2 linked regions of the Pigmentibacter sp. JX0631 genome follow. The protein of the gene in region 1 binds, or shares a complex with, the protein of each later gene. Links are inferred from orthologs where the notes say so. Each region holds a gene or a part of one and is shown on either strand. Other genes may lie near its edges.

Evidence for each region. Proteins that work in one complex are often made in the same cells at the same time.
Region 2: the proteins of secA (region 1) and secY are in contact, whole or in part, in a crystal structure (PDB 3DIN), measured with the Thermotoga maritima proteins. The link is inferred for Pigmentibacter sp. JX0631 from one-to-one orthologs. Residues at the interface, in WP_004082002.1 of Thermotoga maritima: Glu261, Ala262, Arg263, Lys300, Ala301, Arg302, Thr303, Ile304, Ile305, Leu323, Tyr324, Asp325, Pro326, Val329, Ser330, Tyr333, Ile336, Lys340, Phe345, Val349, Glu363, Phe364, Tyr374, Ser375, Gly376, Gly377, Glu393, Ile395, Thr482, Ser483; in WP_004081795.1 of Thermotoga maritima: Glu108, Gly109, Glu110, Glu111, Ala236, Glu237, Arg238, Arg239, Ile240, Thr241, Ile242, Gln243, Tyr244, Ala245, Arg246, Arg247, Val248, Thr249, Gly250, Arg251, Arg252, Val253, Tyr254, Gly256, Ala257, Ser258, Thr259, Tyr260, Leu261, Pro262.

Annotation. Positions count from the first base shown.
Region 1 is NZ_CP123622.1:400,637-404,513, forward strand. What follows is about bases 274-3,349. They hold secA (preprotein translocase subunit SecA), read left to right. Parts: upstream 274-586; coding sequence 587-3,112; downstream 3,113-3,349. Other genes in these bases: QEJ31_RS01685 (hypothetical protein), read right to left, coding at 274-403; QEJ31_RS01695 (GAF domain-containing protein), read right to left, coding at 3,169-3,349. In the rest of the region: QEJ31_RS01680 (ABC transporter ATP-binding protein), read left to right, coding at 1-31; more of QEJ31_RS01685, read right to left, coding at 35-273; more of QEJ31_RS01695, read right to left, coding at 3,350-3,877. UniProt on the Escherichia coli protein: Required for protein export, interacts with the SecYEG preprotein conducting channel.
Region 2 is NZ_CP123622.1:912,817-916,417, forward strand. The notes cover bases 271-3,070. They hold secY (preprotein translocase subunit SecY), read left to right. Parts: upstream 271-909; coding sequence 910-2,232; downstream 2,233-3,070. Other genes in these bases: rpmD (50S ribosomal protein L30), read left to right, coding at 274-471; rplO (50S ribosomal protein L15), read left to right, coding at 483-902; QEJ31_RS03945 (nucleoside monophosphate kinase), read left to right, coding at 2,246-2,908; infA (translation initiation factor IF-1), read left to right, coding at 3,052-3,070. Also shown: rpsE (30S ribosomal protein S5), read left to right, coding at 1-259; more of infA, read left to right, coding at 3,071-3,294; rpmJ (50S ribosomal protein L36), read left to right, coding at 3,329-3,442; rpsM (30S ribosomal protein S13), read left to right, coding at 3,462-3,601. UniProt on the Escherichia coli protein: The central subunit of the protein translocation channel SecYEG. Consists of two halves formed by TMs 1-5 and 6-10.

The DNA.
Region 1 (3,877 bases):
ATTTGAAAGAGAAATAATTAGTTATATTTAAAAGTTAATGAGATACTTTTTTAATAAATTGGCTATTAATATTTTTTAAATTTGATTCATCAAATACATCGCAAGCTAATTGAAAATCATCAATATCTAAATATCCCTTTTCACTTAACACGTCTTTTAATTTGTGAAAAGAATCCATTAGCATTCCATTTTGATCAAGCAAACTATCCATTTCTGCCCTTAATTTACAAACTTCACCGCCTACTCTGGTAATACTATCAAGAATTTGCTCAATTTGTTTATTTAGACCAGCATTTGCAGTAGCATCATCGGCTAACATACTTGCAGTTTCCAAATCCATCGCATAACCCTCTAGGTTTTCTTCATTGAATTCTTCAAATATGTCTTGAGATGTATTAGACATTTTAATTCCTTCCACTAAACTCCAATGAGCTTTCAGTCCTTATGGCTTGTCGGAAGGTTCGATTATGAAATAAGAGGAAAGAAGGGATGACCTGTCCCTAAAATTGGCACACTTGCGGATTGTATGTTAAAAGGCTGGTGGTTTTAAGCTTTTTATTTTGTTTGAAAGGATAAACTTTAAGTCATGTTAAATATTCTCAAATCACTCTTTGGAACGAAAAACGATCGAGAATTACGTAAAATTGCGCCTATTCTTACAAAAATAAATACGCTCGAAGCAACGTTGCAAGCATTCACTGATGCACAATTAAAAGCCAAAACAGCCGAATTTAAGGAACGCTACCAAAAGGGCGAAACCCTAGATTCCCTTCTTCCAGAAGCATTTGCTGTGGTTCGTGAAGCAAGTAAAAGATCATTAGGAAAAAGACATTTCGATGTCCAATTAATCGGTGGTAGTGTTTTACATCAAGGTAAAATAGCAGAAATGCGTACAGGAGAAGGAAAAACTTTAACTGCAACAGCTCCTGTTTATTTAAATGCGCTTACTGGCAAAGGCGTGCATGTAGTCACAGTTAATGAATATCTCGCCTCGACACAATCTGAAGAAATGGGAAGACTTTACAGTTTTTTGGGATTAACAACTGGTTGCATTTTAAATGGAATGAGTGATCAAGAACGCCAAGAGGCCTATCGTTGTGATGTTACTTACGCCACTAATAATGAGTTAGGTTTCGACTATTTAAGAGACAATATGAAAGTTAGTCTTGAAGATTTTGTGCAAAGAGGCCATCATTTTGCTATCGTTGACGAAGTGGACTCTATTTTAATAGACGAAGCGAGAACTCCATTAATTATCAGTGGTCCATCAGATACAACTTCAGATAAATATATTACTGCTAATAATGCAATCAGAGGCTTACGAAAAGAAATTGATTATACCGTAGATGAAAAATCTAGAGCTTGTGCTTTAACCGAAGCAGGAATTTCAAAAGTAGAAAAACGTTTAAATGTTGAAAATCTTTTTGATCCTGAAAATAATGAACTCGTACATGCCTGTAATAATGCGTTAAGAGCCCATGTATTATTTAGAAAAGATGATCATTATATTGTCCAAAATGGACAGATCATCATAGTTGATGAGTTTACTGGAAGACTCATGCATGGCAGAAGATTTTCTGATGGCCTTCATCAAGCTTTAGAAGGTAAGGAAAATGTTCAAATTCAACCAGAAAACCAAACTCTTGCTCAAGTTACTTTACAAAACTACTTTCGGATGTATGAAAAATTATCTGGGATGACTGGTACTGCAGACACTGAGGCCGTTGAATTTCACAGTATTTATAAACTAAGTGTAGTTGTGATTCCAACTAATAGACCAATGGTAAGAAAAGATCATGATGATGTCTTGTATCTAAAACAAGCGACTAAATTTAATGCTGTGGCTGATGAAATTGAAGCCATTCATAAAAAAGGGCAACCTGTTCTTGTCGGTACAGTGAGTATAGAAAAAAGCGAATTACTTTCAGAATTGTTAAAAAAGAAGAATATACCGCATCAAGTTTTAAATGCGAAACATCATGAACAAGAAGCAAAAATTATTGCTGAAGCAGGACAAAAAGGAAAAGTTACACTTTCAACCAACATGGCAGGAAGAGGTACTGATATTATTTTAGGGTCTGGAGTACCAGAACTTGGTGGACTTTTTGTTATTGGAACAGAAAGACATGAAAGCCGGAGAATAGATAACCAGTTGCGCGGACGTTCAGGGCGCCAAGGGGATCCGGGGGCAAGTAAGTTTTTCTTATCTTGGGAAGATGAACTAATGCGTCGCTTTAATAATAAAGCCAATCAGTTTATTATGGAAAGGTTTGTTGGAGATGAAGCCATTCATGACCCTCGCTTAACAAATGTAATTGGCAAAGTTCAAAAAAGAGTTGAAGGTTTTAACTATGATATCCGTAAACAACTCTTGCAGTATGATGATGTGCTAAATCAACAAAGAAAAGCCATTTATTCTGCCCGTATGAGAATTTTACGCAAAGAAAACGTGAAAGATATTTTAGCTGGCGAGCCTATCCAAAAGTTTGCTCGAACTATTTGTGATGACTTTTCTCCTCCAAGTGGATTACCAGGAGAAATGGTTGCAATTGACTATCGTAATTTAGAAAGAATATTATTTCGCAACTTTAATAAGGCAATCCCTTTTACTCCTGAAGAAAGAGTAAAACCTGAGCTAACTCGCGAAGAATTTTATGAGCTGATTACTAAAAAGCTAGAACAAGAATACAATGACAAAGAAAAACTTTTTGGTGTGGATCAAATGCGCGACATTGAGCGCTGGGTAATGTTACAGACAATTGATTCTTGGTGGAAAGATCATTTATTAAATATCGATCATTTAAAAGATGGCATCGGTTTAAGAGGTTATGCGCAAAAAGATCCATTACAAGAATACAAAAATGAAGCATTTGAATTATTCATCAGATTAATTGCAGCAGTAAAGCAAGATTCTTTGCAAATGATCTATCGCATTCAACCTAACTTAGCTGAAAAATTTATTGCTGAAGCAAAAGCTGAAGCTGAAAGAAAGGCCGAAGCAGAGTTAAAAAATGCGCATGCTGAACATGAAGATCCGGAAGAAGCTTTTGAAAATAAGCTTGAAGAACAAGAAGCTTTAGAACGGAAAAGAGCGATGTATTCTAATCCTTAGAGTACATCTTAAACGGCTTGAGAATGTAATAGTAACTTACTTTTCTATAGAGTTTATTAATTGAGTAAGCTTCTATTGTTTTTTCCTATATATATGGTGAGTTTAGAATTGACTAAGTTTCTATCAAGGTGGCAATGACCATTTAAGGTATTAATAATATTTTCTAAATTGGAAACTATTCTATCATCTTGTCTTCCATTTACAGATTCCTTCGCTACTTGAAAATAATTCTTATTCTCATAATCAAATAAGAAATTAAAAGTGCAATTAGCATAAGAAAATTGGATCTCTAATTCACTTTCATTTTCTTTAAATTCAAACAAAATCCATCTGTACTTGGATGATTCAAAACTTTCAATAGAATAATCTATCAAAGAAATAAAAAGTTGAAAAAACATTGCTGAGTTTGTTTCAATCATCAAATTATCAGTAACATGCGATATAAATTCTAATTGAAACTGTTTTTGTTTTATTTTTTTTCGATATATTTTTTGCAAATATTTAATGACGCTAGATAACGAAACTTGATTTTCAGGAAATTTCGGTTCCGTAGAAATACTTTTAAAATCACATTTTACAGAATCACTATCTGAAAAAAGCGGTGTTAAATTAAGAGCAAGAGATGAATTATAACTTTCATTTGAGTAAATATTGTTCAAAGACTTAACATCACTTCCAATATAAGAATGTATCTTTGAATTATTAAAATTACTTTCTCCGAAACTAAATAAAGCATTACTTTCAATGCTACTTGTTTGATGTTTA
Region 2 (3,601 bases), 510 kb from region 1 along the record:
TGTTCCGATGGAAAAACAAACTATTCCATTTGTGGTGAATGCTAAATTTGGCGCAAGCCAGTTACTTCTAAGCCCAGCTTCAGAAGGTAGTGGTATTGTTGCTGGTAGCTCCGTGCGTGCAGTTGCAGAACTTGCAGGCATTCCAAACATCATGGCAAAAATTCAAGGTAGTAGAAATCCTCATAACGTTGTGAAAGCAGCATTTAAAGGATTAAAACAACTCTCCACTACTGAAGAATATTTAAAAGCGCGTAAATAAAGGGGAAATATAAAATGCAATCAATTCATACCCCAAAAATTAAAGTGACATTACTACGTAGCTTTGCTGGTCGTAGTGAATCACAGCGTAGAACCCTAGTTTCACTTGGTCTTTCTAAAATAGGTTCTTCACGGGTATTACCCAATGTGAACCCAATTCTTGGCCAGGTCAATAAGGTAATTCAATTTATCAAAGTTGAACCAGCTGAGTAAGGAGTATTAAAGTGAAAATTGAAGAACTTCGCCCTAATCCGGGTGCAAGAAAAGATAGACGTCGTCTTGGTAGAGGTCCTGGAAGTGGACTCGGTAAAACTGGTGGTCGTGGTGGAAAAGGCCAAACTGCTCGTTCTGGTTCTAGCATTCGCCCTGGTTTTGAAGGTGGACAAACTCCGCTTTATCGCCGTATCCCTAAACGTGGATTTAAAAATGCATGTGCTATTCCAGTAGAAGCTTTAAACCTTAAAGATTCAACACCTTATATTGAAAATGGAATTTTAGATGGCTCTAGCTTCGTAGCTAAAGGCTTTGCTAAATTGCTATCAATGGGTGAAGTACCTGCAGAGCTTAAAACAGTGAAAAACTTTGTTATGTCTTCTGGGGCGCGTGAAAAGTTGCTCGCAAAAGGCGTAACCATCGAGGAGTAATCAGAGAATGCCTCAGGGAAGTGGCTGGACAGAAAATGTCCTTGTAAAGCGTTTGTTGTTTACATTGTTAGCACTTCTCGTTTTCCGCATTGGAGTGCATATCCCTATTCCTGGAATTGATGCAAAAGAGCTTGCTCTTTTTGCAAGTCAGCAGGGAGCTGGGCTTTTAAAGATATTTAATATGTTTTCAGGCGGAGCGTTAAGTCACTTCTCCATTTTTAGTCTTGCTGTTATGCCTTACATATCTGCAAGTATTATCATTCAGCTGATGACTGTCGTTGTTCCTGCTTTGGAGCAAATGCAAAAAGAAGGTGGCGTTGGAAGACAAAAAATCACCCGCATTACAAGGAGTCTTTCTGTTCTTCTTGCTCTTGTGCAAGCTTATCTGCTTTCAGCAGGACTTGAGGCTTCCAGAGGACCTGATGGTGGAATGATTGTTTTGGATCCAGGGCTATCATTTAGAATTATGGCTTGTATTTTAATGGCTGCCGGCAGTTGCTTCGTGATGTGGCTAGGTGAACAAATCACCGACAAAGGTATTGGAAACGGAATTAGTTTGCTTATCTTTGCTGGAATTGTTGCTTATTTACCTTCCTCTGCAAATACAATTGTAGAAATGGTTAAACAAAACAGCGGTGCTTTATTGGGAGCTATTGGAATTGTAGCTTTTGCTTTATTCCTTGTTTTTGCAGTTACGTTTTTTGAACAAAGTTATAGAAAAATTCCAATTCATTATGCAAAAAGACTCGTTGGAAAAAGAGTTATGTCAGCTCAGGCTACACACTTACCTTTAAAGGTAAATATGGCCGGAATCATGGCTGCTATTTTTGCTTCGACTATTCTTGCAGTTCCTGCAACATTTCTCAGTTTTGGAAATGCGGCTGGTAATGTATGGTTAGCAGATTTTTTACCAGGTCACTGGCTCTATAACGCTGTATTCGTTGTTCTTGGGATGTTCTTTTCCTTTTTCTATGCATCTATTGTCTTTAAATCAGATGATGTCGCAGAAAATTTGAAAAAACAAAATGCCTATATTCCTGGAATACGTCCAGGCAGTGAAACAGCGGAAGCGTTAGACACAGTTGTAACTCGTCTTACCTTTGCTGGTGCGATTTACATGAATCTCATTGTTGTAGTGCCTTCTTTAGTAGGCGGTACTTTTTCTCAGCAAATGACGTTTGGTGGAACATCACTTTTAATTGTAGTTGGCGTTGCTTTAGAAGCTATTAGGCAAGTTAGAGCACAATTAGCTACACAAAAATATGATCATCTTATATTTCCATCCCAAACACATCCAAGAGAAACGACTAGCAATGATACAAGGCTATGAAGCAGGGTTATAAATGAAGGTAATCATTTTTTTAGGCCCTCCGGGCGTTGGCAAAGGAACTCAATGTTCCTTACTCAGTTCGCGTCTTGGAGTTAAGCATATCTCGACTGGCGCAATTATTCGTCAGGAAATTGCTTCTGAATCATCTCTTGGCATCAAAGTTAAGGGCATAGTTGAGTCAGGACATTTGGTTGATGACAAATCAATTTTTGAATGTCTTGAAAGTGCTCTTCATCAGATGAACCTGAAACAAAATGATGTCATTTTGCTTGATGGTATTCCAAGAAATCTTTCACAGGCAAAAGAATTTGATGTTCTTATTGGTAAGTTTTCTAGCAAAGTCGATCTAGTTCTTTCTCTATCAGCAGATCTAGATCAATTAATAGAAAGATTTGAAAAGAGATGGACTTGTTCCTCTTGTGGAAAGATTGAGTCGCTTTCTCCGCAAACAGATATTTCTAAATTTGTCTGTACCAGTTGTGAAAAAGTTGGCACAATGTTTCGCCGCAAAGATGATGAACCAGAAACTGTTAAAAAACGTTTTACAGTTTATCAACAAGAAACGCAGCCTTTAATTTCTTTTTATGCTGATAGGAATAATTTATGCGTTGTTGATGGGTTACAACACCCCGAGATCGTTTATGCTGAAATTGTATCAATTTTATTAAGAAAGTAAAGATTGAACTTGATTTAAGCAGCGGATTGGGATACCCAATAACACTCTTTGTTCTCATTGGAGTATGAACGTAAATGGCTGAATATGATAATAAACCTAAAAAGGCGAAGTTTGACGAAGAAGACAATGCCAAAAGGGTTGAGTTGGATGATGATGACAAACCTAGAAAGGTTGAATTGGAAGGTATCGTTGCTGAAAAGTTACCTAACAATTTGTTTATAGTAGAACTCGACAATAGTCTCAAGGTTTTAGCTCATGTATCAGGTCGCATGAAAATGAATTGTATCAATATTTTACCTAGCGATAGAGTAAAAGTTGAACTAAATCCAAATGATAAGACGAAAGATGGTCGGTTTAGAGCTAAAATTGTTTTTAGATCTAAATAAAAGTTTTGTGAGTTTTTACTAGGAGTTTTTACTAATGAAGGTTAGAGCTAGTGTAAAGCCAATTTGCGACAAATGTAAAGTGATTCGTAGAGTTGGTGTAGTTAGAGTTATTTGTGAAAATAAAAAACACAAGCAGCGTCAAGGTTAATTAATTTCGGAGGTTAGTTGTGGCAAGAATTGCGGGCGTTGACATTCCGCGTAACAAGCGTATCGAAATTTCGCTTACGTATATACATGGTCTTGGTCGTAAATCCTCTCAAAAGATTCTGGATCAATTGTCTATTAATAGAGACACTCGCACCCAAGA